Methanococcus maripaludis: one gene and its partner. The protein of the gene in region 1 binds, or shares a complex with, the protein of each later gene. Links are inferred from orthologs where the notes say so. Each region holds a gene or a part of one and is shown on either strand. Other genes may lie near its edges. The genes, in order: rnhB and MMJJ_RS05545.

Region 1 (15,183 bases):
CTTAAAAGCCCGTTTAAATTACTTATTTTTGTAACATACATTAGAAAAGTAAATATTATATCGGTTATCAAAATTTAAAATATTAAAAAAGAGAGTATGTGGGATAATTAATCAAATAAAGGCAAAACACTGCCAATACTTGGAGCAAGTGCGGGAATTTTTAAGGTTTTCCAGATTGTCATTGCAAGGGATAGTGCCTGATATCTTTCCCCGTGCATTACAATTGCTTTATCTGGTTGCGGTATCTTTTTCATAAATCTAAGGAGTGAATTGTAATCAGCGTGGGCAGAAAACTCGATTTTCACTACTTTTCCATTTACCGGAATTGCTCTTTTAAAGGGTTTTACTTCTGTAGCTCCTTCTTCAAGGCTTCTTCCGATAGTTCCTTCAGCTTGGTATCCGGTTAATATAATTTTATTTCTTGGATTTTTCAATAATGAAAGGTATTGAAGTACTGGACCTCCCTGAACCATTCCAGATGTTGAAATAATGATACATGGTTCTCTACTGAAAACTTCATCCCCACCTTTTATTAGATTTCCAAATGGGTTGATCCTGTTTTCAATTGCATTTTTTATTTTTGGATTTAACCAGTCAGAATATCCCATGTACATTCCGGTAGTGTGTGTCAATGATCCGTTAATGTAAATTGGAACTTCTTTTAAAGCACCGCTTTTCATGTAGTTATTGATTACGACAATGATTTCTTGGGATCTTCCAACTGCAAAAACTGGAATAATTACTTTTCCGCCGTTGTCGATAGTTTCAGAGATTTCATCAATAAGCTGTTTTTCTAAAACTTTTCTTGCAGGCTTTATATCTAATGGTGAACCGTAGGTAGATTCAATAATTATTGTATCGATTTCATCAAAGTCGGTGTCAGCTGCACGAAGAGTTCTTGTTTCAATTTCGTTGATATCTCCAGTATATAATAATTTTTTTCCATCGATATCTAAATAAAGAGAAGAACTTCCTAAAATATGTCCTGCATCGTACATTTTCATCTTAATGTCTGAAGTAACCTGTTTTTCTTCTCTATAGTTTACAGTTTTGATTACATCCATTGATTTTTTGATATCTTCTTCTTTGTATGTTTTTGAAAGGCTTACTGTATCTTTCCATACATTGTACATTAAATCAGCAGTTGGAGGATTACAGAATATTTTTTTGAAGTTAAAGTAAGGTATTGCACCGCAGTGGTCCAAGTGTGCGTGTGAAACTACAACCGCATCAACGTCTGAGTCGTTAATATCTGGAAGACCGTTGTCTGAAGGATCCATTCCGCAGTCAATTAATATTTTTGATTTTTTAGTGTTTATCTCTACGCAAGATTTTCCGATTTGGTGGCATCCACCGTGAAACTTAGCAATTGTCATTATATCACATAAATTTAATATATTGCAGTTTTTTAAATTAAATAATAATTAAACATTAAATTAGCAAACTAAAAACTTTGAATCAACGTCTCCATTTTCCAATCTGGTTACAACTGATGCAGCAATGTTTTTAGAAGTTTTTAAAATATTTCCATTTTTTATAAATGTAAATGTCGGAATATATCCTTCTTTTATTAATCCAGTATTTTGAAGTCCAAGTATTTCAGCACCGTTTACTGTCGCCATTTTAAGAATTTCTTTTGGATCCACGTGGTAAATTTTGTAGATAAAGTCCATTTCTTTAAATATTGACGGAGAATTTGCCATAAAGTTATCTGTTCCAATTCCAAGTTTTAAATTATATTCTAACATTTTGGGAATATCCGGAAGTCCAACGTTAAACGAGGCATTTGCTCTTGGGCATACTACAACTGGTATTTTATTTTCATTTAACAGGGATAGATCGTCAGAACTTGAATGTGTCGCATGGATAAGAAAATCTGGTTTTATGTTTAGATTTATCAATCTTTCAATTTCAGAAATTCCATATTTTTCTTTTGAATACTGGACTGAGCCCTTATGTTCATTTGCATGAATTGAAAGTATTTTTTTGTTTACTAATTTACAAATAAACTTAAGTTCTTGGTCCGAATACTCATTTGAACCGCTTAATCCTAAACCATCACAATTATCCAAGATAATGGATATTTCATCTTTTAATAGGTTTTCTTCTCTTTGAGTGGGTCTTCCAAGAATTATGGGTTTAATAGATACATTTGAATCTTCAAATGCTGATTTAAGTGAATTTATTCCATTAAGTCCATTTTCACGGAAGTCACAAAAAGCTTTAATGCCATTATTTTCGAGATCATAAAGCCCTTCTGACATCCCCTGCACCAATTCTTTCTCGCTACAAGTATTTAAGAACTTGTGTTTAAGGCCGTTTGGTGGTTTGACAAGTTCGTCAAGTGACTTGCCAATACCAATATCTTTAATACTATTGTCTCCAATATGAGTATGGGAATTAATAAGGGGAGGAATGACCAACCCCTTGTAATTTAAAACATTTGAATGGTGTTCACTCGTAAATCCTTTTATGATTTCATCTTCAATAACCAAAGTTCCTTTTTTTGGTTCGAAGTCGTCGCCATATAAAAAATTAGAATTTAAATAAACCATAATTCGCACCTTTATTCTAACTACCTTAATTTATTGAAGTTTAAACATTAAATATTATCTGTTGGTGAAAATCATGCTCGCGCTGAAGAAAAAATCCGTTAAATCTGCATTCGAAGCACTTATACCAAAAATCATGGAAGAAGGAACTGAAATGATTACCGAAGATGGGCAGAAATGCAAAGAGATAATGAATACAATTATTGAAATTAACGATCCATCTGACAAATCAATCTCTGAAAAATATCCCCTTGGTGAAAGGGCTGTTAAATCTTACACAGAACAGTTATTACACGGATCAGGAGCAACGTTTGTCTACGACTATCACGAGAGAATTTTTGAATATCCTAATGAGAAAAAAGAATTAAAAAACGATCAAATTGAATATATCGTAAATAAATTAAAAGAACAGATTAATTCAAGACGGGCTGTTGCAATTACCTGGAATCCATATATTGACCAGACTGTAAAAGATGTTCCGTGTTTGCAGATTGTACAGTTTTTAGTAAGGGATAATAAATTATACCAAACAGTACTTTTCAGATCAAACGATGCATTTTTGGCATTTCACGCAAATGCAATAGGATTGATTGCTCTTGGTGAAATGGTTGCCGAAAAATTAGGAATTGAACTTGTAAAATACACGCATCACTCAGTATCCATGCACGTTTATTTTGAACGGGATAGTGATGCTTTAAAAAAGTTTTAAAATGAATTAAAAAAATATTTTTATTTATTTCCGCTTAACTGTTTTAACTTTTTACTGAGTTCTAAAAAGTCCATGCAGTCTTCAATGCATCTGTAGGACCCTCTGGATTTAAAACAATCAATTATTTCTTGAAGTTCCGTGCTTGGTTTTCCTCGTATCCCGCGCCATACATTTTTTATTGAATTTCCAACGCCCATAGTATCTACCTTCAATAAACTTTGTTATTTGTGCCTACAAAGCCTCTTTTTAAAATTAAAAACATTGTAATACAACAAAAATAAGTATTTTTTAATTATTATATTATTGTTACTATTCTAGAAAAATCGAAATACTTTTATTGTACAATATATGGAAATGCCCTAAACTAAAAGATATTATTATATAACGCCGAAAAAAAGTATTAAAGTTTTAAATAATTATTTTTTAGCCAGATTTATTATTAATTTAAGTTTTTCTCCATCGTATGAACTTCTAATCCAGATGGAACTGTATTCTGAAATATTATATTTACTTTCATTCGCATCGTTTTTAATGTAATCAAATGCCCATTTTGCATACTGTTTTTCAAAAATTGGTGTGTACCCTCCAAATTCAAAGAAATACTGAATTGTAATTCCTTTTTCATACGCTCTTGGAAGATATTCCATTGAATCTAAGTATTGTATATTGTAGTCACTTTTTATTTCGTAATTCTGTTCAAAATCTGTCATCAAATACCTTGAAAAACCTGCAATATCGCTGTATTTATTTGAAACTGCACTGTAACTTTCAACAGATTTAAAATCTTTATCATAAGAAACTGAATCATTTACAAGTTTAATTTTGTAAAATGTAATGTTATCGATATTATAATTTTCAACATCTTTTTTATAATCTAAATAGTTGTATAAATCCATAATTGGGGGCTGCTGGTCGATAATGTAGTAATCACCATTTATATCAACTGCCGCGGCTGCATGACCTGGATTTCCTGTTGATTCAAATGTTAAGATATATATCGAGGAATAATCCATTTCTAAAAGCAATGCAGAAGTTAATAGGGCATAATCTCCACAGATTCCAGATTTTAATTTAAGTGTTTCTGCAGGACTTTGTATTGTATTATTATATGAATCAGAAACTTCTGTTCTTCCGCCAACCCAGTATGTAACCTCAGGACTTGGGAGTTCTGCTTTTTCATGATTATATTCAATATTATCTTCTTCCCAAAGTACAATATTCCAGATGGAGTCTTCAATAGTATTACCACTTAATGATTTAGAAACGTTGGATACCTTTTCAAGTTCATTTGGGGATAAATATATTTCAATTGAATCTTCAAAGATATATTTTGGAATCTTTTCGTCAAATTCACCATTTTCAAGTATTTTTGATAAATTTAAACTTTCAAAATTATTTTGAACGATAAATAGTGTAGAAAATACTAAAATTCCAATGATTGTAATATAAATTATGTTTTTCAGTTTTAAATTCATAAAAACACCAAAAATAAAAAAATTTAAATTAGTTTATTCTTCAGATTCAGCTTTTATTTTTTCAGGCTCTTTAGAAAAATCGTACGAAACCCCTTCGGGTGCAATAGGGATAATTATTGCTGCAATAATATATACAATAATCATTAACGGGTTCATGAAAAATAATAGTACCCATAAAAGCCTGATGAGCGTTGGATCTACGTTGAAATAGATTGCAAGTCCCCCACATACTCCTGAAAGCATTTTTTCTTTGTCTGATCGGTATAATCTTTTCATAAATTATCCCTCAAAATAGATGATACTTGTGTTCGTTATAATAATTATGAAAAATAGTAGTATTTAAAAAAATGGTTAAGTGAAAATTTAATTTTCTTCAGACTGTTCTGCTGTCTCTTTTGGCTTTTTTGGAACGTATTCTACTATTTTTTCAGGGCAGACTCTCGCAGTTGTAATGTATCCGGTGTGTCCGATCATTCTAGTTGATGGCCTTACTCCTTTTTCTGAAATTTCAATGTCTCTTACAATACATTCAACAGTTCTAATGTCTAAAAAGCCGTGTTCTTTTAAAGCTTCAACACCTTTTTTAGCCTGTTCTACGTATGGTACATATATTGCAATTCTTCCCTTTGCTTTATTGAGTGATTTTTTAGCATGTTCCACAACATTCCAAGGGTCAGGCATATCCAAAACTAAAACATCGATATTTTCTTCTTCTATTTTTTCAGTAATATCTCCGATTTTTTGCGTAACGTTGTAAAGCCCGTTTTCTACAATTTCAATTTCTTCTTCGTCTTCGTCATCAATTCCAATGATTTTTTGGTTTTGTCTAACGGCTCCAACTATTTCAAGATTTTTTCTAGCAATTTTTGCAAATTCTGGCCTTTTTTCGTAAGTTATTATTTTTCCTTCTTTTCCAACAGCATTTGCTAAATAAATTGTAAGTGCCGCAGAACCAGTACCTGCTTCAACAACGGTTTCTCCATTTTCAATACCGCATTCAGCAATGATTAATCCGATATCTTTTGGAAGGAGTGTTGTAACACTTCTTTTCATTTTTTTAATAATGTCATGAATAGTTGGAGTTACAAAATAAAATTCTCCGCCTTTATTTGTAATTAAAATTGATCCTTCTTCTTTTCCAACTAAATCAACAACACCAAGGTCGTTTCCGAAATTATCGAGGTTTTTATTTAAAAGGTATTTTTTTCCACGATCATCTATAATTAGTTCTTTGTTAACCATTATTTCACCCACTGAAATATTTTTGATTCTTCGATTTCCTTTAAAAGATTTTTTGAAGTTGCCCAGCTCTTTCTAGCAATTTTTGGGAGAGTTCTGTTTTCATACACGTAATTTTTTAAAAATTTTTTAGTTTTTGGATCACTTGGATATCCGCTTCCAATTTCTCCAAAAGTTTCTTTATATTCTTCAATAACCCTATCACGAGTTACTTTAGCAATAATTGATGCAGCAGACACTATTTTGTAATTTTCATCAGCTTTGTGTTCAGCAATGATTTCAACGTTTTTATTAATAAGTTTTGCTTTAAATTGATTTGAAAATGACTGTTCACTGCTACTGCAGGCATCGATATAAATTGATATATTATCATTTTCCCTGATAAAATGATTTGAAAGCTTTGAAAAAGCGCTTAATTCTATTTTGTTTAAGTTTATAATTTCCATCTGTTTGTCAATTGTTTCAGGATCAATTACAATCTTTTCGACATCGCATATTTCGTTTATTTTTATATAAAGTTCTTCACGCTTTTTTTTGGAAAGTTGTTTACTGTCCTTTAATTCAAGATCATTTAACTTATGTAAATTTTTTTCATCAATTTTTACCGAAGCAATTACCATTGGTCCAAGTACGGGTCCACGGCCTGCTTCATCGAGTCCAACTATTATTTTTTCGTTAGATCCGTTTGAATTATCCGAATTATTTAAATTATTATTAATATCCTCACTCATTATATCACGTAATTTACTAAACAGGAAACATATAAAAAACAGTAACACGAATATACTTATGCGTTATTTCGGGTCTAAAAACTCTATTTTAAATACCATATAGAACAATGGTGGTAATATGATTCCAAAAGAAGAAATAATGGGGATTTTTGAAAAATATAACAAGGATGAAGTGACTATTGTTACGGTAGGAAGCCACACGTCTTTACACATCTTAAAAGGTGCGAAATTAGAGGGTTTTTCAACAGCAGTTATAACAACAAAAGATAGGGCTATACCATACAAAAGATTTGGTGTGGCAGACAAATTTATCTATGTTGATCAATTTTCAGATATTTCAAAAGAAGAAATTCAACAGCAATTAAGAGATATGAATGCAATTATCGTTCCTCACGGTTCATTCATTGCTTACTGCGGATTAGATAATGTGGAAGACACATTCAAAGTTCCAATGTTTGGAAACAGAGCTATTTTAAGATGGGAAGCTGAAAGGGATCTCGAAGGACGGCTTTTGGGCGGAAGCGGTCTTAGAATTCCAAAAAAATATGGCGGACCTGATGAAATAGATGGGCCAGTAATGGTTAAATTCCCTGGAGCAAGGGGCGGAAGAGGCTACTTCCCATGTTCAAGTGTTGAAGAGTTCTGGAGAAAAATAGGCGAGTTTAAAGCTAAAGGTGTTCTCACAGAAGACGATGTTTCAAAAGCACACATCGAAGAATATGTTGTTGGTGCAAACTACTGCATTCACTATTTCTATTCACCATTAAAAGATCAGGTTGAATTAATGGGAATTGATAGAAGATATGAAAGCAGCATTGATGGGCTCGTTAGAGTTCCTGCAAAAGACCAGCTTGAATTAAATATAGACCCTTCCTACGTTATCACCGGAAACTTCCCTGTTGTAATTAGGGAAAGTCTTTTACCTCAGGTATTTGACATGGGCGATAAATTAGTTGCAAAAGCAAAAGAAGAAGTAAATCCGGGAATGCTTGGACCATTCTGTTTACAGTCATTATGTAATGACAACCTAGAACTCGTTGTATTTGAAATGAGTGCAAGGGTTGATGGTGGAACAAACACGTTTATGAATGGAAGTCCATATTCATGCCTTTACACTGGCGAACCGTTAAGCATGGGTCAGAGAATTGCAAAAGAAATAAAATTAGCACTTGAACTTAACATGATTGACAAAGTTATATCTTAAATTAAATTTAATTTTTATTTTTTTTAAAAAAGTATTTTTGGAATTTTTAAAGTTATTTAATATTTAAGAATTTATTATCTCTTTTATTTCTGTTAATTTTTCATTCATTGTTTTTTCATCATCTGCTTCTAAATTTAACCTTAAAAGTGGTTCAGTATTTGATGATCTAACATTAAACCAAAAATCATTACAATAAAGCGAAATTCCATCTAATTTTTCGATTTTGCAGATGTTTTCATATTTTTTTTCAATGGATTCGATCGATTTTTTCTGGTTAGCCACTTTAAAGTTTATTTCACCACTGTGGAAATATTTTTTGTAATTTTTCGAAATTTCTGAGAGTGGTTTTCCTTCTCTTTCAAGTGCTTTCAAGATATAATTCAATGCTAATAACGGGCTTTCAAAGTAACCTGTTGATTTGAAGTAGAAGTGATTGCTAAACTCCCCTGCAAACTCTGCATCTATTTCATGCATTAATTTTTTTATGAAGTAGTGTCCAACTCTTGTTTTTACAGGAGTTCCCCCATTTTTTGAAATTGTTTCAGGAACCACTTTACTGCATCTTAAATCGTATACAATTTTTCCTTTAACTTCGTTTAAAATTTCATTTGAAATTATCGCAGTTAATATGTCCCCTGCTAAAATTTCTCCTTTTTCATCGACCATTCCGATTCTGTCGCCATCTCCATCAAAAATAAGGCCAAATTCGCAAAAGTTAGTTTTTACCGTGTTTATAATATCGATCAAACATTCTTTTTTAAGGGTGTCTGGTTCGTGTGCAGGGAAATTTCCGTCCGGAAAATCGTTAACAAATATTTTATTTTCTAAAACTTTTTCTAAAACTTTTTTTTCTGCATTGGTAGTTGCACCGTTTGCAAAGTCTACTGCAATTTTTCGATTTGTTTTTTCAAGTTTTTTGGTAAAAAAATTCAAATATTTACTTAAAATATCAACCTTTAAACTTTCTAAATCCAAATTTTCAATTTCTTCCTTTTGTTCTTCTGAAAGTTCAAACATTTCAAAATCCGGTTTTATTTCATCTACTGGTGAAAGTGGAATTGCATCGATGTCGCACATTTTAAATCCAGTATACTCTTTTGGATTGTGGGATGCAGTTAAGATTACTCCAAGATCAAATTTTTTAAGAGTTCCAAAGTACATCAGCGGGGTTGAGATTTCTCCAGCATAGTAAACTTTAGAATTTTCAAGTATCCCGTAAATAAATGGTTTTAAGAGTTTTTTGGAACCGATTCGAATATCGTTTCCAACCATTATTCTTTCATAGTTTTTTCCAACGAGTTTTCCTAAAGAATAAGCAAAATTATCATCTAAATCTTTTTCATAAATTCCCCTGATGTCGTATGCCTTAAATACCAATTTAAACCACCGTTCAATGTTCGAATAAAAAAATTTATGCGTTATATTATGTAAATTGGGATTAAATAACTTTTCAAAAAAATAAAAAATATTATACCATAATTACTCTGAACAATGGTCGAAAATAAAATTAAACCTCACACACTCTGGAATGAGGTATTATTTATTATATTAATATATTTATAAAAATGTTTTGATTTGATAATGTGAAAAAAAGAAGTTTTATTGCAATCCTCAACTCTCAGATTGCAATACGTCTGGCTTTTGCGATTTAAACGAATTAAAATTAGTTTCTCAATTCAATTTCGATTTGAACTGTGTCAGGAATTCTAACTTTCATGATGTGTTTCATGGTTCTTTCGTCAGCTTCAATGTCGATAACTCTTTTGTGAACTCTCATTGTCCATCTGTCGAATGATGAGGAACCTTCACCATCTGTTGATTTCCTTGTTGTAACTTTTAACGCTTTTGTTGGTAGTGGAATTGGACCTGACATGTCTACACCAGTTTTTTCAGCGATAGCTTTAATCTGGTCGCATACACCGTCTAATTCTGTGTGTTGTGTGCTTGATAATTTTATTCTTGCTTTTTGCATAATATGCCTCTTTTGCCGTGTTTAATAAGAAGAAAAAGTTAAGCTAAATTATTTGTTTTTAGCTGTAACTTGGATTGCCATACCTGCAGCAACGGTCATACCCATATCTCTGATTGCGAATCTACCGAGTTGTGGGATTTCTTTAACGCTTTCCATAACTAATGGTTTTGTAGGCATTAATTTAACGATTGCAGCGTCACCAGCTTTTAAGAAGTCTGGGTTTTCTTCTAAAACTTCACCAGTTGCAGGGTTTAATTTTTTCTGTAATTCCATGAATGTACATGCAATCTGTGCTGTGTGTGCGTGGAATACAGGTGTGTAACCTACTGTCATAACTGATGGGTGTTGTAAAACAACGATTTGTGCTGTGAAGTCTGCAGCAACTGTTGGAGGGTTTGTTGTATGTCCTAAAACGTCTCCTCTTTTAATGTCTTTTTTACCAACGCCTCTTACGTTGAAACCGATGTTGTCTCCAGGTTCAGCACTTGGTAATTGTTCGTGGTGCATTTCCACAGTTTTGATTTCTCCTACTGCTCCTGCAGGTTCGAAGACAACTTTGTCTCCTGGTTTGATGATACCTGTTTCAACTCTTCCTACTGGAACTGTACCTACACCAGTGATTGAGTAAACATCCTGGATAGGTAATCTTAATGGTAAGGTTGTTGGTTTTTCAGGTGGTTGGAATCCATCGATAACTTCTGCGAGTGTAGGTCCGTTGTACCATGGTGTTTTGTCGGATTTTTTGAATACGTTGTCACCAAGAAGTGAAGCAACTGGTATGAAGTTGATGTTGTCAGGGTTGAATCCAACCATTTTTAACAATTGGTCGCCTAACATCTTTTTCATTTCGTTGTAGTCAGCTTCTGAGAAGTTAACTGTGTCCATTTTGTTGATTGCAACAGCTAATTGGGTGATACCAAGTGTTCTTGATAAGAAAACGTGTTCTCTTGTTTGGGGTTGAATGCCTGATTTAGCATCGTCAACGTTTACAACTAAAACAGCTGCATCAGCTTGTGAAGCACCAGTGATCATGTTTTTAATGAAGTCTCTGTGGCCTGGGCAGTCTACGATTGTAACTTCGTATTTTGCGGTAGGGAATTTTTTGTGAGCTACGTCAATTGTAACTCCTCTTTCTCTTTCTTCCTTTAAACCGTCCATAACGTAAGCAAATTCGAATCCTGCTTTACCTTTTTCTTCAGCTTCTTTTCTTAATCTTACGATTAACTGTGGGTCGATAGCTCCACCATCTAATAATAATCTTCCTACTGTTGTTGATTTACCAGCATCTACGTGTCCGATAAATGCAACGTTAAGAATTGGTTTTTCTTTTGCCATAATCATTCCTCCATAAGAGTATATTTTTAGCGATTTTTGTAATATGATAGTGAAAAAGGGTATATATATTTTATGGTACTTGTTTATTCAGATTTTAACCCTTTTCTGTCCCTAATTTGTTTAGCAATCTTAGGTTGAAGCTCGTTTGGAACTCTTTCGAATCCTGAGAACTCAACGCTCCACAAACATCTACCTTGTGTAGCCCCCCTAATTGCACCAGCAAATCCGAACATTTCAGCAACAGGCACTGAAGATTTGATAATTGACATGTCTCCTTCTTGTTCCATGTCGAGAATCTGTCCTCTTCTGTTGTTGATCTCTTTCATACCGTCTCCCATGTAGTCTTGCGGGGTGTTGATGTAAACACTTTGCATAGGTTCGAGGAGAACTGGTTTTGCTTGGGCAACTGCATCCCTTACACCGAATCTTACAGCAGGGATAATTTGAGCAGGTCCTCTGTGGATTGCATCTTCGTGGAATGTTGCATCCACTAATCTGATTTTTACACCCTGAACTTTTTCAGCTGCGAGTGGACCGTTTCTTACACCTTCTTTGAAACCTTCGATAATTAATTCTCTAGCTTCATCGAGTTGCACGATACCTCTTGTCATGTTTACAATCATGTTTCCATTGTAAATTGACATTACTTTTTTCGCCTGATCTTTTTCAAGACCTGCTTCAACTAACCTTGCTTCACCATCAGCGGTAGTTTTCTTTTTGTAATCTTCATCGTGGAGTTTACCTTCAACGTATGCAGCGTAAACTGACTCTTCCATAGGTTCTGCAATCATGTAGAGTTTGTTGTGTTTGTTTGGTGATTTTCCTTCAATTTCTGGGGATGTGCCCATAATTGTTTCTCTGTAAACAACGATTGGTTCACCGACATCTACTTCAATTCCACCGTCTCTTCCGATTTTGGTGTTAGTGATAACTTCGATGTGGAGCTCACCCATACCGCTGATTAAGTGTTCACCGGTTTCTTCGTTGATTTCTACTCTTACTGTGTTGTCTTCTCTTGCAATCTGTCTTAAGATTTCAATTAATTTTGGTAAATCTTTAGTGTTTTTAGCTTCGATTGCAACAGTGATAACTGGTTCAGAGGTGTGGCTTAATGATTCAAATCCTGGTTCTAAGATTTCTGAAGGGCTGCATACTGTTTCACCAGCAGTAGCTTCTCTTAATCCTGTTAAAGCACAGATGTTACCTGCTGAAATGCTTGGTACCTGAACTCTTTCAGCACCCATGAAGATTGAAACTTGCTGAGCTCTTGCTTTCTGTTTTGAACCAACGAGGTAGAGGTCGTCTCCTTGTTTGATTCTTCCTGAAAACAATCTGCATGCAGAAATTGCACCAGCGTGTTTATCAACGATAATTTTTGTAACAACACCTGCAAGTGGTCCGTTAGGGTCACAAGCAACCATTGATTTACCGATGGTTGATTCAGCGTCTCCTTTCCAGATGTTTGGAATTCTGTATTTTTGAGCAGTCAATGGATTTGGTAAGTGTTTGATTGACATGTCAAGAACAACTTCGTGGAGTGGAGCTTTTTCAGCCAATTCTTTTTGGTTTTCTTGCTCACAGTAGTCAATAATATCTTTGAATGAAATTCCTGATCTTTGCATGTATGGAACTGAAATAGCCCAGTTGTTGTATGCTGAACCAAAAGCAACTTTTCCATTTGCAACATCACATAACCATTCTTTTTTGAATTCTTCAGGAGCCATTTTTTCGATTAACTTGTTAACTTCTGCAATGATTTTCATGAATCTTCCCTGTAATTCTTCAGGGGTTAATTTCAATTCATTGATCAATCTGTCAACTTTGTTAATGAATAAAACAGGTTTAACTTTTTCTTTTAATGCCTGTCTTAAAACAGTTTCCGTTTGTGGCATAACACCTTCAACAGCACAACATACAACAACAGCACCATCAATTGCTCTCATTGCTCTTGTAACGTCACCACCAAAGTCAACGTGACCAGGGGTATCGATTAAGTTGATTAAGTACTCTTTTCCGCTGTATTCGTGTACCATTGAAACGTTTGCAGCGTAGATTGTGATACCTCTTGCAGCTTCTTCTTCATCGAAGTCAAGTGCAAGCTGGTCTCCAGCTAATTCTTTGGAGATCATACCTGCTCCTGCAAGCAAGTTGTCTGATAATGTGGTTTTACCGTGGTCAATGTGAGCACAGATACCCATGTTTCTAATTTGTTCATGTGTTTCCATTAAGGTTTTGACCTTTTCAACCATTTTTGCTCTTCTTCCCATAATCTCACTCTTTTATTTTTTGAGAAGTTCATAATATACGAACTATTGTTACCCTTTTATGACATAGGGTCATGTATAAAGAGATATAAAAAGTATTTAATTTATCTTGCAGATTGTGCAACTCTCTCTTTTTCTTCTTTTTTCTTAACAGCAAAGCTTTTTTGCATGTCAGCTTTTGAAGCAAAGATGAGTTCGTCTGCTAAGCATTGAGCAACGGTTTTTTTATTTTTGTGTGCGCTTTCTGAAGCACCAAGTGCAATGTTTCTAAAAGCTGTGTCCAATCGTCTTGATGGTGAAACATCAACTGACTGTAAGAATGCAATTCCCCCGTAGGAGATTCTTGTTGTTTCTTCCCTAGGTCCTGAATTTTCTAAAGCATCAACTAAAACTTGAACAGGGTTTTCTTTAGTCCTGTTTTCAATGATTGACAAAGCTTCTTCGACAATTGCTAAAGTTTCGTGTTTTTTACCGGTGTTGTTTTGGTTAGCCATTAATTTGTTAGCTAATCTTTCTACAATGTTCATTTTTGATTTATCAAAACTTTTCTTTGAGTTTCTTCCTGCAGTATGTGGAACTAAAACTGGAGCTACACTAATGTAGGATTTTAAACTTGGGTCTTTAACTGCGACAGTTTCACTGTCCCATTTACCAAATAATTTGATTTCCAATTTTTCACCCTTTTTTCTTTTTTAGATCTTAATTTATCTTTTAACTTTTTCCTGTCTTCCTCTGACAAGCTCTCTGATTGAGTTTTTACCGACTAATACAACTTTGTATCTAACTCCTGGAATATCCCCTTTAGCCTGTCCTGATGGACCACCGATACCTTCGATAACAACTTCGTCGTGTTCATCAATGAAGTTGATAGCGTGGTTTCCAGGTGCAAATGCTGTAACTTGTCTACCGTTTTTGATTAACTGAACTCTAACACATTTTCTGATAGCAGAGTTTGGCTGTTTTGCTTCGAGACCTACTTTCTCAATAACAATTCCTCTTCCCATTGGAGCTCCTTCTAATGGGTCAGCTTTTAATTTTAAGCTTAGAGCTTTGTTAACGTATTTGTAGTGGTGCCATCTGCTTGCTTTTCTTTTTAAAAGTAATTTTCTTCCTGCGAATTCTCCTTTTGGAGATTTACTTCCTGCCATAAAATCACCTTATTGGTTTTCTTCAGCTTCAACATTTTTAGATGATTCTGCTGCTTTTTCAGGTACTTCTTCCTGTTTTGGTTTTTTATCGTTATCTTTTCTTAAACCAGCAACGACTTTGATATTTTTAACACCTGCAAGTCTTCCTGCAATGTCTACTGCTCTATCAATGTTTTTTCCTTTGTCTCCAATAATAGCTCTCCTAAATCTTGGATGAACTCTTATGTAAACTACTAAATCGTCACCAAATTTTTTAGTCCATACATCTTCTACTTCAATTGGAGCAAAGATGTTTTTAATGAACTGTTTTACATCTTCTGAGTATTCGATTAAGTCTATTTTTTTACCGAATTTTTCAGTTGCATTTCTCACATTTTCGCCGCCTTTTCCAATTGCAGCTCCAATGTCACCTTCTTTAACAACGAAAACAATTTTTTCATCATCAGAAGTGCTATCAATCACGTCAGCACCAGTCATCTTTTCGAAGAGACTGATTCTCATGATATCTTCTGTATTAAGTTTAATTCTCATCAACCATCACCCGCGGTTATTCT
Region 2 (15,192 bases), 290 kb from region 1 along the record:
GAAAGTTCTATGTTTTCACTTGCAATTTCGTAAATTACGTCTGCCCATTCTTGTGGAAGTGGTGTTTCGAGTTCATCTAAAACTTCTTTTCCTTCAATTACAATCGATTCGAACGCATCGTATAATTCACCGAATTCGTCAATTAAAGGATATCCTGCAGCTTCCCATCCTTCTTCGATTGTTTTTCCAAGTTTTTCTGAAGCAAACTGGAGTAATTTTTCAGCTCTTTGGAATCTCTTCCATTCCTGAACCTTAACTTTTTTCTGCTGATCAGTTGCCCTTTTTAATGAAAGATCTATCTGGTTTTTATGAGGAGTTACTCTCATTACCTTTGCAACTACTCTCTGACCCTTTTTGATATGGTCTCTTATATTTTTAATCCATCCAGAAGAAACTTCAGAAATGTGAACCATTCCTTCCTTCCCAGGATACTCTAAAAGTTCGATAAATGCCCCAAAAGATTTAACGTCGATAACATTTCCGATTATAATGTCCCCTTCTTCAGGAAAATCGTTTCTCATGATTCCACCTTGATTATCTTATAATAAGCATATGGAGTGTTTATACTCACTAGTATTTAAACAATTATAAAATTGAACTAATTTTAAAGACGTTTAAAAAAGAATAAAAAGAGTTATTGTAATACTTCTAAGATTTTTGCTTTGATTGCACCTTTTGATGCCTTTGGTTCAGCAATGATTTTACCGCATGCTGCACATTTAACTTCTGTTGAAGGGCATCCAAAGATAACTTGTTCATTGTTGCAGTCAGTGCACTGAACTTTTAAAAATCTGCTTTTAGGTTTTGAGATTAATTGCATGTTTTCTCACCGTTTTTCTTAATTATTCTGTTAATTCAAACATTCTTGCTCTGAAGCCGCCGTTGCTTCTTGTGTGCATTTTTCCGCATTCGGAACATTTGTATCTTAAATCCAATTTTTTAATTGGTTTAGCTCCTCCAGGTAAAGGTCTTGGGTACCCTCCGTATCCTGCAGTAACTCGTCTAAACTGTCTTTGACCCCATTTCAATTCGCTAGCTTTTCTTTTTTTAGCTCGTTCTACTGTGTGTGCGGTGTGCTTTTTACAGTATGGGCAATATCTGTTTATCTTTTTTTTCATCTTCATGAATGTTCACCCGTTTGATAATATTGTGTTTCTCTAAAATCTTTGAAAATTTCCTATCCAAAGAGATAACGTCATTTTTGTGTAAAACATACTGTAAATTCCCATCTGTAAAGCAGGGGAACTTAGTGATGACTCTTACAATATCAATATCACTTTCAGTATTTATATGTTTTGGTATTTGACACTTATCGGTTTTTTCTTCCGGTTTATCTAAATTAGCTGAAAATTTGGCTTTTTTTTTATCGGATTCATCTATTTTTGAAATGTAATCTTCATTTCCAGATCCACAGCACGTTTCTTCGATAAAAGCTACGACCCGTTTTTCATCGGGCGTGAACTTATTTGGGCTTTCTTTTAAACAGTTTACCTTATAAATTCTAAAACTTAAAAGATTATTTAAGTAGTATTTTACCCTTTCAAATTTAATTTTATCATCGATTGTCTCGAGATAGTTTCGGGCATCTTTGTAAAAATTTTCCGGAAGATCATTTAGTCCTTCTTTAAAAAATTCGTTGAAAAATGCATCCCTTATTTTCTTATACATGTTTTTCACGTTATTATTCTAAAAAAAATAAATTTAGGATTCAATTCTTGGTGCAAGTAAGAATACAAGTTTTGAACCGCTTACTTCGTACTCGATTTTTACAGGCATATCAGAACCAAGATATATTTTTAAAAGATCTTCTGCAGCGGTTGATTTTGTTAAATCTTTTAAATAAGCTAAATTGAAAGTACTTCTTGAAGCTTCACCCATGTTAAAGTCTGCAAGAGCGTTGTCGTCATCGTCAATGCTGTTGTCAAATACGGTTTCACTCTGGTTTAAATCGCCTTTTGAATAAATTACAAATTTATTTTCATCGATTTTCAAGGTTATGTGGTCATTTACAAGTTCTGCATCTTTTAATGCTTCAACAAATGCACCCGCTTTGATTGAAACGCTGTTTGGATATTCGATGTCCGGAACTTTTAAATTACTTGATGAAACATCGTATAACGCGATTGAAAACTTCCTTGTAACGTTGCTTTTAAAAGTAATATTTAATTTATTTTTTTCTACATCAAGATCCAGGATTAATTTTTCGTCGCCCCTTCCTCTTGCAATGATTTTTTTAAGTGCTTCTAAATCAATTCCGATATCTTGAATATCGCCTTCATATTCTTCAAAAACGTCTTTTGGCATTTCCATGCTCACTAACGCCACGTGCGACGGGTCCATTGCGCTTGCCTTGATCCCGTTTTCGTCCACTTCAAAACAAATTTCATCTACTAAATTGCTGGTTGCATTTATAACTTTTTTAAAATCTCTTGTATTACATGTAGCCCTGAACATTCACTCACCAGTGATTTTTAATTCATATGAATTATTATACAAAAAATATATATGGTTTTTTAAGTGATTCAAAATTATTTTCCTGACACAAAGTCCCAGAATGATTTTATTGCACTTGGGTTTCTTGGTTTTTTACCCTTTACAAGATACATGTATCGAGTAAGATCTAAATCCTCAATAGGCACTATTTTTAGCTGTCCTGCATCTGCCGCTTTTTTTGCAGGGATTTCTGAAATAATTGATATACCGTATCCTTCTGAAACTGCAGTAATTATCGAAGAATTGCTTCCAAGGCTCATTATCGTGTGTAAATCCATCATTGAATAGCCTTTATCTTGAAGTGCGTCTACAAATATCTCTCTTGTACCGGATCCAACTTCTCTATCGATGTAATCTTCTTTTAATATATCTGAAAGTTTTGCGACTCCTTTTTTCGCAAGTTCATGTTCTGGAGGAACTACGAGTACGAGCCTATCTTTTCCGATTACTTCGCTTTCGTATGATCCATCATAAATATTTCCAACTGCAATTATGTCAACTGCCCTGTCTTCTAAAAGCTTGAAACATTTTTCAGAATCCGTAATTTGAATCTGAAAAGACACATCTCGATAAACTTTAGTATAGTCTTTAATTATACTTGGTAGTAGATGTTCTCCAGGGGTAGTACTTGCAGCAATCCGAATTAAGCCTTCAGGATGTTCGTGCAGAATTCTCATCTGCTGTTTTGCATTAGATATATTTTCAAGCAACTTTTCTGCATTTTCATAGAGGATGTTTCCTTCAGTAGTTAAATCAACTCCTTCAGGAGTCCTCAAAAAAAGCTGTGCATCAAAGAATTTCTCTAAAACAGATATATGGTTGCTTACAGTTCCTTGGGTGACTCCCAATTTTTTCGCAGCTTTAGAAAAGCTTTTAGTCTTTGCCGCAAATAAAAATGTTTGAAAATAACTGATTTTTGGGTCCATGGTATCACTATTATTATACGTTTATTCTTATAAGTAGATACTATTAGAAAAACTAATATATATACAATGTCATTATTCTTTTAAAAATTAAATTAAGGAAATTAAAAGAAAAAATATTCTGGTGAACAGATGATTATCCCGCACAGAAAACCCTGCATCGAATCACAAATTAAAACTTCTGGAAATCTCGATGAATTAAAAATGATAATAAATGATCGTTTATATTCAGAAAAAGAAATCCAAATACTCCCCTCAGGAAATTCTGCAATTCATATTGCATCAGAAATCGTGTCAAAATTAAATCCAAATTCAAAAACATTAATTCCCGACATGGGCGGATGGAAAGGTTTTGAAACATATTCTAAATTATCAGGATTAACTGTTGAAACACTAAAAACGGATCTTGGAGTAGTTAACTTAGAAATTCTAGATGAAAAAATTAAAGAATGTGGTGCAAAATCTCTCTTCTTAACGTCACTTGCAGGATACCTTGCAGAACAGCCATTAAAAGAAATTGCAAAAGTATGCAGTGAAAACGATTGTTTGTTTATAGAAGATGTTTCTGGAAAAATTGGTGGAGATTGTGGGTATGGAGATATAATTGTTTGTTCAACAGGGTCACCAAAAATTATAAATTGCGAATACGGCGGATTTTTAGGATTTTCTAAAAAAATTAATGAAAATTTAAAAGATAAACATCTAAAAGAAGATGTTAAAAACCTTTTAAAAACCTACAAAATGCCCGATATTTACGGGAAAATGATAGAAGAAACACTGATTTCAAAAAAGTCTTACGAATTATGTATAAAATTTTCAAATATTGTCAAAGAAAACATGGAAAATGCATATTTTAAGGATTCGAACGGAGTTTCAGTATTTTTAAGTTACGAAAATCCAAAAGAAATCGCTAAAAATATCGATAAATCTGTTAAATTGAACAATGGAAAATCGATCCTCACAATGTGTCCATTATATGAGAGAATCTTACGAAAAGGCGTTGTTTTGGAGATAAAAAAAATGGACATTCACAAAATAAGCGAAAACGAAATCTATGAAATATTAAATTTCTTTTAAAAAAATAAAAAAAGTGTGTATGAATACAGTCGTGAGATGTCGAGTTTACCCCCACCACTGCCGAAAACATTTAAAATCCATATCCCCGTATCTATTATGGGTACCTAAATATTTAAATGTTATTAATTATTTCAAATAGTAAGGTCCTAAACAATTAAACTGTTTAATACCTTAAAATGCAGTTTTAATTTTTTCTGTTGCTTTTTTCATTGATATTCTGATTAAACCAAGATTAACTTTTGAATCAGACAGTACAACTAAAATTCCTTCTCCTGCATCAGTCATTAAAGTTTTACCAAATTCTGCTTCAACCATCATCTGTTCGAGTGGCCCTTGAGCGATTTCTGATGCAGTTCTTTCCGCAGAACCAAATGCTGCAGAAGCCATTGCACCGATAAGTTCGCTATCGAGGTTTGAAGGAATTTGTGATGCGATAACAAGACCATCTTTTCCTACAACCATTGAACCTTTTATTCCCTCAGTTTTACTCAAATCTGCAAGAATTCTATCAATCATAACTATTACCCCACTTAGATTATTTTCAATTGATCCATTATTTCTGATAAACCTTCTTTTCGGTAGATCGATCCTGTAACAATATTTGAACTTTCTATAAAACCGTTCAAATTATTTATTATTTCAACTGCATTTGATTCGTTGCAAATGTCCATTTTATTTATAAATACTGAAAACGGGATGTTCTTAGTAGATAACAGATTAATAATATCATTATCCACTTTCCTTAAACCAACGGTGGCATCAAGAACTAAAAGAGCATAATCTGCCCCCTCAACCGCAATTTCCCTCATGAAACCAAATCTTTCCTGACCAGGAGTTCCAAAGAAATGGAATTTTTTATCATCCATTTCAATTCTACCATAGTCTATCGCCACAGTTGTACCATTGTGTTCCACTTTACCCACATTTTTAATTAAATTTTCCATTAACGTGGTTTTACCCACATCTTCTGAACCCATTACCACTATTTTAAGTTCTTTTACCATTATTATCCCATTATTGGAAGAGTTTTTTAGTACTTCTTTTAATAGCTCCGTTAGCAGCTGCACCGCCGATTAATGTTTCAAGCTCTTTTACTAAAGACTGTGCTGCAACAAGAGTCGTTGGTTTTATTTCAGCAACTGTTGAAGCTTTTTCTAATTCCCCGTCTAAATGAGTCAATATTTCAAGTGCTGCATCTAAATCTTTTTGTTGATCGAGTAAATGCATTGATGATGCGGTTTTGCTGAGCAATTCTGGATTTAATGCTTTTACAAGACCATCTACACCGGAAGATTCAACAAGTGATGCCATTGTCTGCAGTGTCATTAAAATCTGCTGTTCCACCATTTTCTTTGGAGCTTTGATTACTTTTGTTCCAACGGAATAATAATCCAATACTCCTGCAAGGGTAACTGCAGTTAAAAGAGAACCCATATCCGATACTGTTGCAGATACGTCTGCTGGAACGAGGTACGGGGTTTTTTCAATGCTTTCAGTGAGTTTAACACATTTTTCAATCTGTTCATCTGAAGCGTATTCTGTTCCATTTGTTGCTTTTGAACTGATAACATAATGTCCGTGCTGAGGAGTTCCAGGAACTGCTGCAGGGTGCATTGATGTAATACCGATATCTTTTCTTTTAGTTCTTAATTCAACTTCCAACATTGTGTATAAAATAACCGGAGAAACAGTACACGTATTTGCAATGATTGCGTTTTGTGGAAGGTGTGGTAAAATAGTTTTAGCAATTTCTACAGTTTTTTTACCAAATGGTGTAAAAAATATTGCAATTTCCGCTTCTTTTGCAGCTTCTGCGTCATCGGTTACTACCTTAACTCCAGCTTCTTCGACGACTTTCCACTGTTCGTCAGTTAAGTTTGATTTGTTAACTTCCGCTAAAATAACATCGTGGCCAGCTTTGGCAAATTCAATAGCCATCCTGCTTCCACCGTATGGAGGAACACCACCATAGGTTCCAGGTAAATTTAACTGGTTAACGTACAGATTTTGGTTTCCTGCACCATATACCGTAACCTTCATTTAACCACCTTTTTTTAAAAAAATAAACGAAAAATAATAAGGCAGTTTAATTATTAAATCCTTTCGACTACGATACAGTTATCTCCAAGTAATTCATATTTGTAATCAATTCCAATTAACTCGAGTTCTTTTAAAATTTCTGTTTTGGAGACGTAATTTTTAAAGTATTTATTTAGGTGATTGTAAAATTCAAAGAGTTCTGCATTAGTATTTATATTTTCAGTAAAAAATTCCTCCATTATCACGAGTTTACCTCCTTTTCGTAAGGAGCCCGTCATTTTTTTGAGGAATAATTTCAAAGAATCTGCGTAACTTAGTGTGTGGATGCATAACACGTAATCGTGCTTGTTTTTTGCAATTGTTTCAGAAAAATCCAGTGCTTTCAATTTTGCACATTCGATTCCACTTCTCTTCAATCGCCCTTTTGCAACCCTTATGAGTTTTTTTGAAATATCTACACCAACATATTCGCCATTTGGGGCCACCTTGGATGCAAAATAAAGAGGGGAACGTGAACCGCAACCAACTTCAAGAATAGTGTCTCCATTTTTTATATCCAAGTATTCAGAAATCACTTCCCTGCAAATCTTCATGTATTTTGTATTTAACATCATATCCCAGATATCTGCATCTTTTTTAAAGTTTAAGAGAATTTCTGGGTGATCATAGCCAATAAATGCATACTGGACCAGACCTGACATGAAATCGTACTTTGAAACGTGATCTGAAATAATTTTATCATATTCCGGGTGTATCGAGGAATAAATAAAATCAGAATTTAATTCCAATCGTTCTTCTTCGTTTAAGTTGAGTAAATTTAAACTAACAGCGGTTTTTATGTATTTTTCCACGAATTCTTCATTTGGATATCCTAAAATTGTTATTAATTCTGAAATCGTCGGCCTGAAATCTTCAACAGCTTTGAATATTCCAAATTTAAGACCCTGTCTAAAAAATATTCCCATTAATTCATTATTTATATATTCTACAGTGTAATTTAAAGAATTTATTTTATTATTTAGACTACTTGCGTTAGCTTTGCTAAAGTTTGAACCATATTTTAAAATATTATTCTCAGAAAGCATATTTGACCTCACCCCGGATTTATTGCCCGAACCATCTATATTAAAAGCCATGATTTCACCAGTTATCGGCAGAATCGTAGTCTTTAAGATATTCTACTACGGTCTTCCCATAAGTTGTCATTTGATATATCTTCATGCCTTCTTTCCCGTCGCAGTTGACTAATCCAAGTTCAATCAATGATGAACTACCATTATATCGATTTCCCATCCCTTTCAAACATCCTAAAACGTTGCTAGGGTCAGATTTTACTCTACGAGAAAGTTCTGAAAGGTAAGTTCCGTGAGGGTGTATATCATATAAGAAATAAACAATTTTTTTTCTTAGTTTGCTCTTGTTCAGAGACCTAATTATCGTTGGATTTATAAATATCATGTCTTCTGATCCCAAAAAAGACACCTCGAAAGTTAAAAATTAATTAAAATTACATAACGTTTACCAATATTATTCGCCATATGGGGATTATAGGAACAATACCCTAATTGATAACGTTGATTATATTAATACTATTAGCCAATATAATCTTTATACCCAGTATTAATTTTTTTAATATACAAAGTTTCTTATAATGGGAATATTAGACGCGATGGAACTTACCGTATCCAAAATATTTCCAATAATGCCCCTATTTTCTTCTTCAGTAGCGGATTGATTTTCTAAATCTGAATTTTCCCCAGTATTTTCTACCTCGGTTTTTGGTTCCACGTAAGTTTCAGGTTCACTATTTTCTTCTTGTGTAATAATTTCTTGATTATTGGCTATGGTTAAATATTTTTTAAGTATCATTGAATGATATGTTCCAGATTCCATTGCAAAATCGGGAATTTCAACTTCAAAGACTATATCGTAGGTTTCCCCATCAACATCACCCAGCTTAATTTTAAGAGGTTTTGATTCTGTAGAATGAATTATGTCCTTATATATTGGACTTTTATATATAATTTTATTATCGTTTGAAATAGTAATTCTGTAAAAATACGTTAGATTAACAGGATAGATACTTGAAAGGCCTGAAGAAATAACCACATTTAAGTTATTTTCAGTGTATACCATATCATCTATTTTTATTGGCGCTACAACTTCGGTAACTTTGTTAGTACTCGTTGGTATTGAACTTAATAGATCTATACTTGAATACCTTCCAACAGGTGTTAAAGGATTTATATCCTTTGAAACTGTTCCAGAACCTTCCGTATAAAATATATCTACATCTTCAAAGTCATTTAATGGAACTGCATGAAAGAGAGTATATCCAATAAATCCTTCTTCAAAGAATATATCAAAATCTGCAGTTTTTAAGTTACCGCTTGTACTTTTTGCTTTTACCAAAACATTCTTTTTATCAGAAGTTGCTTTTAAATTTCCATTTGAATCGTAAACTTCGACCCACATTTTGTAAGTTATATCATCTGAAACCATACTTTCGAATGAAACCGCGCATGAATTATTAAAACCTGCAAGAGGATAGTTTAAGAATAAACCGCCGTTTTCATTTATTGTCGCAATTTTTGGAAGAATTGTGTTGTTATACCATACTTTTCTTATATCCAAGATATTGTACGCATCAAAATGAACCATTGTACTGTATCCTGCAATATCATCATCTTCGTCAACTGCAGCTCCATTTGTGTCAACAACTACTTCGATCAATCCATTTACTTCCCGGTTGAATTTTAAATCTATTGAATACGTATTTTTTTCTTTTGGTGAAAGTTTGAAAGTTATTGGTTCCGTTGTTTCAAAAACTCCGCTTTCATAACTATTATCTTCGTCGTAGTGATCCCCAACATAAAGTTTTCCAGTTAAAGTCCGGTTATAATTATTTTTCAAAGTTACATTCATTGTATAGTTTTTTCCAACAAAAACGCATCCCGAATTACTTGACGCTAAAGCTGCCGAGCTGTCTACCGGGTAAGAAATATTGTAAATCTGAACTGGGGAAACAATTTCTGGATCAATATCTACATCTTCTTCAGAATTATAGAGGTAATATTTATTTGAATACACAATTATGTTAAATTCCCCGTCATCGACCAATCTTGAAATAAATGGAATATATAATGTATCTACATCATTTTCATCTATTTTGATTGTTTTTTTGGATAGGCATCCACTGGAGCTTTCAATTATTACAGTAGCAGTTTGATCATCGTCATACCTATTTTCAAGATTAACTTTTAAAAATGAGAGATATGGATCATCTTCAACATAGGCCCTTGGAAGAACGTTTTTGCTTTCAAATTTAGCATTTAAAGCGTTTTCAATAGTTTTATCGTAAATTTTTGAAGATTGGTAGTAATCATTTACCATTTCAGAATTGCTTCCATTAATATTGTTAAATAGCGAATAACTTGCCACATGAATCGGGAATTGGTATGTTTTGGCAGTTTTTTTGTAATTGTAAGAAATAATTCCAGTGTCTTTTACCATTTCAGTTTCTTCTAGATCATTTGTATAATCGTGAAGACCCATGATTTCGGTGTGAACCTGTATTTTAAATTCATCGTTATCCGCAGTTATTTCTGGAATATTAAAAGAGACTTCTTTTTCTGAGCGGTAGGACACATAAACTACTTTTAAATCATCTTTTCCATTGTAGTAGATATCTTCATTTTCAATATCTTCGTTTGTGTCGCCATCATAATCTGTAGAAACTACACTTATCCAAGTTTTAACTTCGTAGTCAGTCTGCGCTCGATAATTACTTTCAAGAGTTACAGTAAACCAGTTGCTGTTTACAACTTCAAGATTTTTGTTTGAATCGGAAACATAACTATCCTGACAGGTTACGTTTTTTACATCTATTGGACTTACCACGTTTACAGTTATTTGTTCAGAATCGACTTCTTTTCCATTTTCATCGATTAAGCTAATATCCACGTCATGTTCACCGACTTCGTCAAATTCAAGCCTGATTTCAACGATTTTTTCATAGTGGGTGTTTGGTGAAAGTGGCAGTATTGCTGATTCAAAATCGTTTTCTTCATAGCTTGCCGTTACCCTTACGTTTCTTTGGTAAGGATCATTATTTACTAATCCCACATAGATTACAGGCGTACTCGGGTCTATGTATATTTCAGAAGAGTCAGGATTGTCCCCGACACTCCATATTTTGTAAATTGAAATTCCTTCATCATCTTCTGCATAATTTACAGAAACAGTAAATAATAAAATCAGGACAAAAATTAGTTTTTTTTGCATAATACCCCTAAAAAGAATAAATTATTCGGTTTTTATTAGTAATTTGTATAGGGAGCTATTATTTTTAGATAAAATTAGTAAATGGGTTTTAAAATAATTTTTGTGTACTTGTTTATGTAGGTTCGAGTAGTGAAATTATATTAATAACGGGAAACATAATACGTAATTGTTATTAACAATACTGCGGTGATTTGATGAAGCTGAAATTTTTTGGCTTGATTATTGTGTCATTTATGTTATTGGGGGTCGTAAACGCAATACCTTACAAGTGGACTTCGACAGTACCAATTACTTATGTTGATATTTCAAACATACAAGATACAGAAAAGCTTGATTACTATTTGAATTCGGATAATATTGTGGTAATATATACCGGAAACGATTTTGCAATGACTCCAAAAACAGAGGCATTTTTAGAATACCTGGGGCTTGTTAAGTCAAAAAATATCGTTAGTAGTATTCCAGATTTTGGAAATTCTACGTTTGTAAATTCAAATTCGGAAGTTATTCCTGCAAGTTATGTTTACAGAGACGAAAATGGTGCATACCTTTACATTAATTCAAACGATGCGGCTGAAAAAGATACAACAATAGTATATGAAGCATCAATCAGTTCAAAAATCATTGATGATGGATACTACGAAATTAAACCTGGAAAATTATTTATTCCATACAATATCGACCTTGAAAATCAGGACATTGTTGATTTTATTGGAAAATATGTGGCACTTCAGGGTGAAACTTTTGCATATATCAATAAAGTTCCTTCAAATTACGATTCTGTTGTGATTAATGGAATTGTTGTACAAAATATTATTCCTGATGATAACGGGGAAAGTTCAATTTCTGTTGCAGATCGAAAAATAACCGTTGAAGTGCGGGATGAAGATACAATTAATAGAAAGCTAGCAGGTGTTAAGGCTGCTTCTGAAATTCTTGGAATTGGAACCACCTATATTACAACAGGTTCTGAAAATATTGATATAATAAAAGACAGTTCCATAACGGACGATGAAAAAGAAAGCCTTTTAAACAGCTATTGGTTTAAAAAACACTATTCTGATTATTATTCCCACATAAAATATAATAATTACGAAAATTACCCAAATACTCAAGATTTACTTGCAATGAGTTATTATCCATTAATATATATGGATAAAGCTCCCGAAACATTCCAAGATGACCCAACCGGAGGATACTATCCAGATACAATTTCATATACGGGTTCTGAAAGCCTCGGATACTGGAATGAAGGTGCAGGTTCTGAAAACAGTTATTACCACTACGATGGTGAAGACTACTGGAACGACGATGAAACAGTTACCCGCGATTACTGGTCAGTCAGTGGCGATTTTGCAAGTATGAGCGAAGAAATAGACTTTAACGATAGATACGAATACTTTGAACATTGGTACGTTAAAAATTACGCTTATGCAATGACTGGTGGTGCAAACGGCCTTTTATTATTCTCGAGTGATGACGATTTATTGGATGCGGTATTCAATAAATACAATAAGAATATTACTTGGAAATTGAACCTTGAAGGAATCGACTACGTGGTTATTCCTGATTATATCGGATACGATAAGATCGACGGAATTGCGGTTATTAAAATTCCTGGATTAAATAACAACGAAATAAATGGAATGCATTTTATTGATGAAATCTACATCGAACCACAAAATGAAGAATACGGAATTTACGTTGCAGACGTTTATGAATACAGTACTAATACACTATATGATTTGAATGACAATAATACTTGGATTTGTTCATTTGAAGAATACGCAAAATGGGCTGAAAACTATAAAACCAGCAGAATATATATTAAAAATGATACTGTATACGTAAATGCAGACGAAAACGCAAAAATAACGATTTATAAAGAAAATATAACTCGTGTAACAGGTACCTCAACCGAGTTATACGATGCAACTGGAAAGTTGATTATAGCAAAAGCACCAGATACAATTTCACTTAGTAACTAGGAAGTGGTAGTATGAGATTGGGATTTTACAACATACAAGGCGGAACTGGAAAAACGACCATTGCTGCAAATATTGGGTATTACCTGAGTGATAAAACCAAAACTGTTTACGTGGATTGCGATATTTACGCTGGTTGTGGGGCCCTGTTATTTGGATTTGAAGATAGCCCCCATACGTTAAATTCTTACCTTTCTGGAGCAAGCGCTTTAACAGATATAATACATCAGTTTGACGATCTTTCTGTGATTGTTGCAGATTCAACACCCAATTCATTCAATACAGAAATTAATCAAAAAAGAATGCTCGAATTAATCAGGGTTTTAAATGATAACTATGATATCGTGTTATTAGACCTTCCTCCAAACATTACTGAAGGAAATCTTTTATTTTCTTCTTTGAATTTAGAAGAAAAAGTAGTAAATAAGATGATTGTTGTTGCAGAAGACAGTATCCCTGGAATTGCAAATACCATGAAAACAAAAGAGCTTCTTTACGCAATAGATATCGATTGTATTGGTGTTATTGTAAACAAATTCAAAGATACTGTTGATTTCGACGAAGCACTTGATGACATTATTGCAATATTGCCATACGATAAAAAAGTGGAAAACCAGTGGATGGAAAACGTTCCTGCAGTTCAGATGAAATCAAAATTCAGTAAGGAATTAAGTTATTTAGCAGAAGATCTTGCTGAAGTCTACATCAAAAAAGACCTTGCCGCAGTTAGGGCTTTAAAAGTAGCAAAAGAATTAAAAGATATGACATCTAAAAGACAGGATGTTGAAGAAGACGAATTTTAAAAAATCAATTTATTACTTTTTTGGTGAATTTATGCTTACTAAAAGAATCATTCCCTGCCTTGATATCAAAGAAGGTAGAGTTGTTAAGGGAACAAATTTTGTAGAGTTAAGAGATGCAGGAGATCCGGTTGAGCTATCTAAAATTTACAACGAGCAGGGTGCTGACGAACTTGTATTTTTGGATATTACCGCATCTTTTGAAAAAAGAGACATTATTATTGACGTTGTAAAAAGAACTGCTGAACAAGTATTCATTCCATTAACTGTTGGTGGAGGCATAAAAACAGTTGATGACTTTAGAAAAATATTGAGAGCTGGCGCTGATAAAATTTCAATAAATACATCAGCAGTAAAAACTCCAGAATTGATAAAAGAAGCTTCTGAAATTTTTGGGACGCAGTGTGTTGTTGTTGCAATGGATGTAAAAAGAAAGTATATAACAGATTCTCAGGATGCAAATTTGAAGGATAAGAACATCTTTGAAACAAAACTTGGGTCCTGCTGGTTTGAAGTCTATATCTATGGTGGAAGAGAAGGAACGGGTATTGATGCAATAGAATGGGCTAAAAAGGTTGAATATTTAGGTGCTGGAGAAATTCTTTTAACTAGTATGGATGCAGATGGTACAAAAGATGGGTACGATTTAGTATTGACGAAAGCAATTTCTGAAAATACAAAACTTCCAATAATTGCAAGCGGAGGTTGTGGAAATGCAAACCACGTTGTCGATGCATTTACTGAAGGAAAAGCTGATGCTGCATTAATGGCAAGCATTTTACACTATAGAGAATGTACTGTTAATGACTTAAAAAAAGAAGTTGAAAAAAATAATATTCCTGTAAGATTTTAATTTTAAATTTTTTTGATAGTTTAAAATATCCTTTAATCTAAATATACAAATTAATATGCCTAAAATAAAAAGTGACTAACAGCGTCACATTGTTCCCACCAGATGGCAGTACTTAATGAATCGCAGGAGGGCTTAATTTCCGAGATCGGGATGGGATCGGATGTAACTCCTCCGCTATGACCGTTATATCAAAGTTTAAATTAAAAGTGCATCTATTGCCCCCGTATCTTTAAGTGTCCAGATGCCAATTTATCTCTTGAACTATTAGTACTAGCGGGCTGAACATCTCGGAAAACCTTGATGCGTACACCCCTAGCCTATCAAACCTGTCTTCTACAGATGTTCTCGTTCCCGAAGGAAACGGCTGTCTATTTTCAGGATGAATTTCGAGCTTAGATGCTTTCAGCTCTTATCTCTTGGCGCGTGGCTGCTCGGCAATGCCTTGTCAGACAACCGATCGACTAGAGGCGCCGACGGCCCGTTCCTCTCGTACTAGAGCCACCTTTCCCTCAGACAGCCAACACATCCAGCAGATAGCAACCAACCTGTCTCACGACGGTCTAAACCCAGCTCATGATCCCCTTTAATGGGCGAACAGCCCCACCCTTGGGTCCTGCTGCAGACCCAGGATGGGAAAAACCGACATCGAGGTAGCAAGCCGCGGGGTCGATATGGGCTCTTGCCCGCGACAACTCTGTTATCCCCGGGGTAGCTTTTTTGTCATCCCTGGCCCCCAT

What was found.
Region 2: the proteins of rnhB (region 1) and MMJJ_RS05545 are in contact, whole or in part, in a crystal structure (PDB 3P83), measured with the Archaeoglobus fulgidus proteins. The link is inferred for Methanococcus maripaludis from one-to-one orthologs. Residues at the interface, in WP_010878125.1 of Archaeoglobus fulgidus: Ala74, Ile178, Ala179, Ile183, Arg190, Ser195, Asn196, Leu197, Arg198, Gln199, Lys200, Thr201, Leu202, Asp203, Phe205; in WP_010877842.1 of Archaeoglobus fulgidus: Val39, Ala42, Asn43, Val44, Ala45, Met46, Leu125, Asp168, Ser194, Asn218, Tyr219, Pro220, Ile237, Leu238, Ala239, Pro240, Arg241, Ile242, Glu243, Ser244.

The regions. Positions count from the first base shown.
Region 1 is NZ_CP026606.1:1,325,716-1,340,898, forward strand. The notes cover bases 4,843-7,676. They hold rnhB (ribonuclease HII), read right to left. Parts: upstream 6,707-7,676; coding sequence 5,978-6,706; downstream 4,843-5,977. Other genes in these bases: MMJJ_RS07260 (PspC domain-containing protein), read right to left, coding at 4,843-5,012; MMJJ_RS07265 (tRNA (adenine-N1)-methyltransferase), read right to left, coding at 5,100-5,978; MMJJ_RS07275 (formate--phosphoribosylaminoimidazolecarboxamide ligase), read left to right, coding at 6,825-7,676. In the rest of the region: MMJJ_RS07240 (MBL fold metallo-hydrolase), read right to left, coding at 108-1,376; MMJJ_RS07245 (amidohydrolase family protein), read right to left, coding at 1,437-2,555; MMJJ_RS07250 (thymidylate synthase), read left to right, coding at 2,629-3,261; MMJJ_RS09365 (hypothetical protein), read right to left, coding at 3,282-3,473; MMJJ_RS07255 (transglutaminase-like domain-containing protein), read right to left, coding at 3,678-4,736; more of MMJJ_RS07260, read right to left, coding at 4,770-4,842; more of MMJJ_RS07275, read left to right, coding at 7,677-7,910; MMJJ_RS07280 (phosphomannomutase/phosphoglucomutase), read right to left, coding at 7,974-9,287; rpsJ (30S ribosomal protein S10), read right to left, coding at 9,574-9,882; tuf (translation elongation factor EF-1 subunit alpha), read right to left, coding at 9,931-11,217; MMJJ_RS07295 (elongation factor EF-2), read right to left, coding at 11,301-13,484; MMJJ_RS07300 (30S ribosomal protein S7), read right to left, coding at 13,586-14,152; MMJJ_RS07305 (30S ribosomal protein S12), read right to left, coding at 14,186-14,629; MMJJ_RS07310 (NusA-like transcription termination signal-binding factor), read right to left, coding at 14,639-15,160; MMJJ_RS07315 (50S ribosomal protein L30e), read right to left, coding at 15,177-15,183. UniProt on the Methanocaldococcus jannaschii protein: Endonuclease that specifically degrades the RNA of RNA-DNA hybrids.
Region 2 is NZ_CP026606.1:1,024,945-1,040,136, reverse strand. What follows is about bases 579-3,421. They hold MMJJ_RS05545 (DNA polymerase sliding clamp), read right to left. Parts: upstream 2,455-3,421; coding sequence 1,702-2,454; downstream 579-1,701. Other genes in these bases: MMJJ_RS05540 (selenium metabolism-associated LysR family transcriptional regulator), read right to left, coding at 2,529-3,419; MMJJ_RS05550 (hypothetical protein), read right to left, coding at 1,081-1,668; MMJJ_RS05555 (50S ribosomal protein L44e), read right to left, coding at 843-1,124; MMJJ_RS05560 (30S ribosomal protein S27e), read right to left, coding at 635-820. Also shown: MMJJ_RS05565 (translation initiation factor IF-2 subunit alpha), read right to left, coding at 1-521; MMJJ_RS05535 (PLP-dependent aminotransferase family protein), read left to right, coding at 3,549-4,493; MMJJ_RS05530 (roadblock/LC7 domain-containing protein), read right to left, coding at 4,665-5,009; MMJJ_RS05525 (GTP-binding protein), read right to left, coding at 5,024-5,497; MMJJ_RS05520 (H(2)-dependent methylenetetrahydromethanopterin dehydrogenase-related protein), read right to left, coding at 5,508-6,533; MMJJ_RS05515 (class I SAM-dependent methyltransferase), read right to left, coding at 6,587-7,669; MMJJ_RS05510 (helix-turn-helix domain-containing protein), read right to left, coding at 7,674-7,991; MMJJ_RS05505 (hypothetical protein), read right to left, coding at 8,163-10,817; MMJJ_RS05500 (hypothetical protein), read left to right, coding at 11,012-12,805; MMJJ_RS05495 (MinD/ParA family ATP-binding protein), read left to right, coding at 12,817-13,605; imidazole glycerol phosphate synthase subunit HisF, read left to right, coding at 13,637-14,455.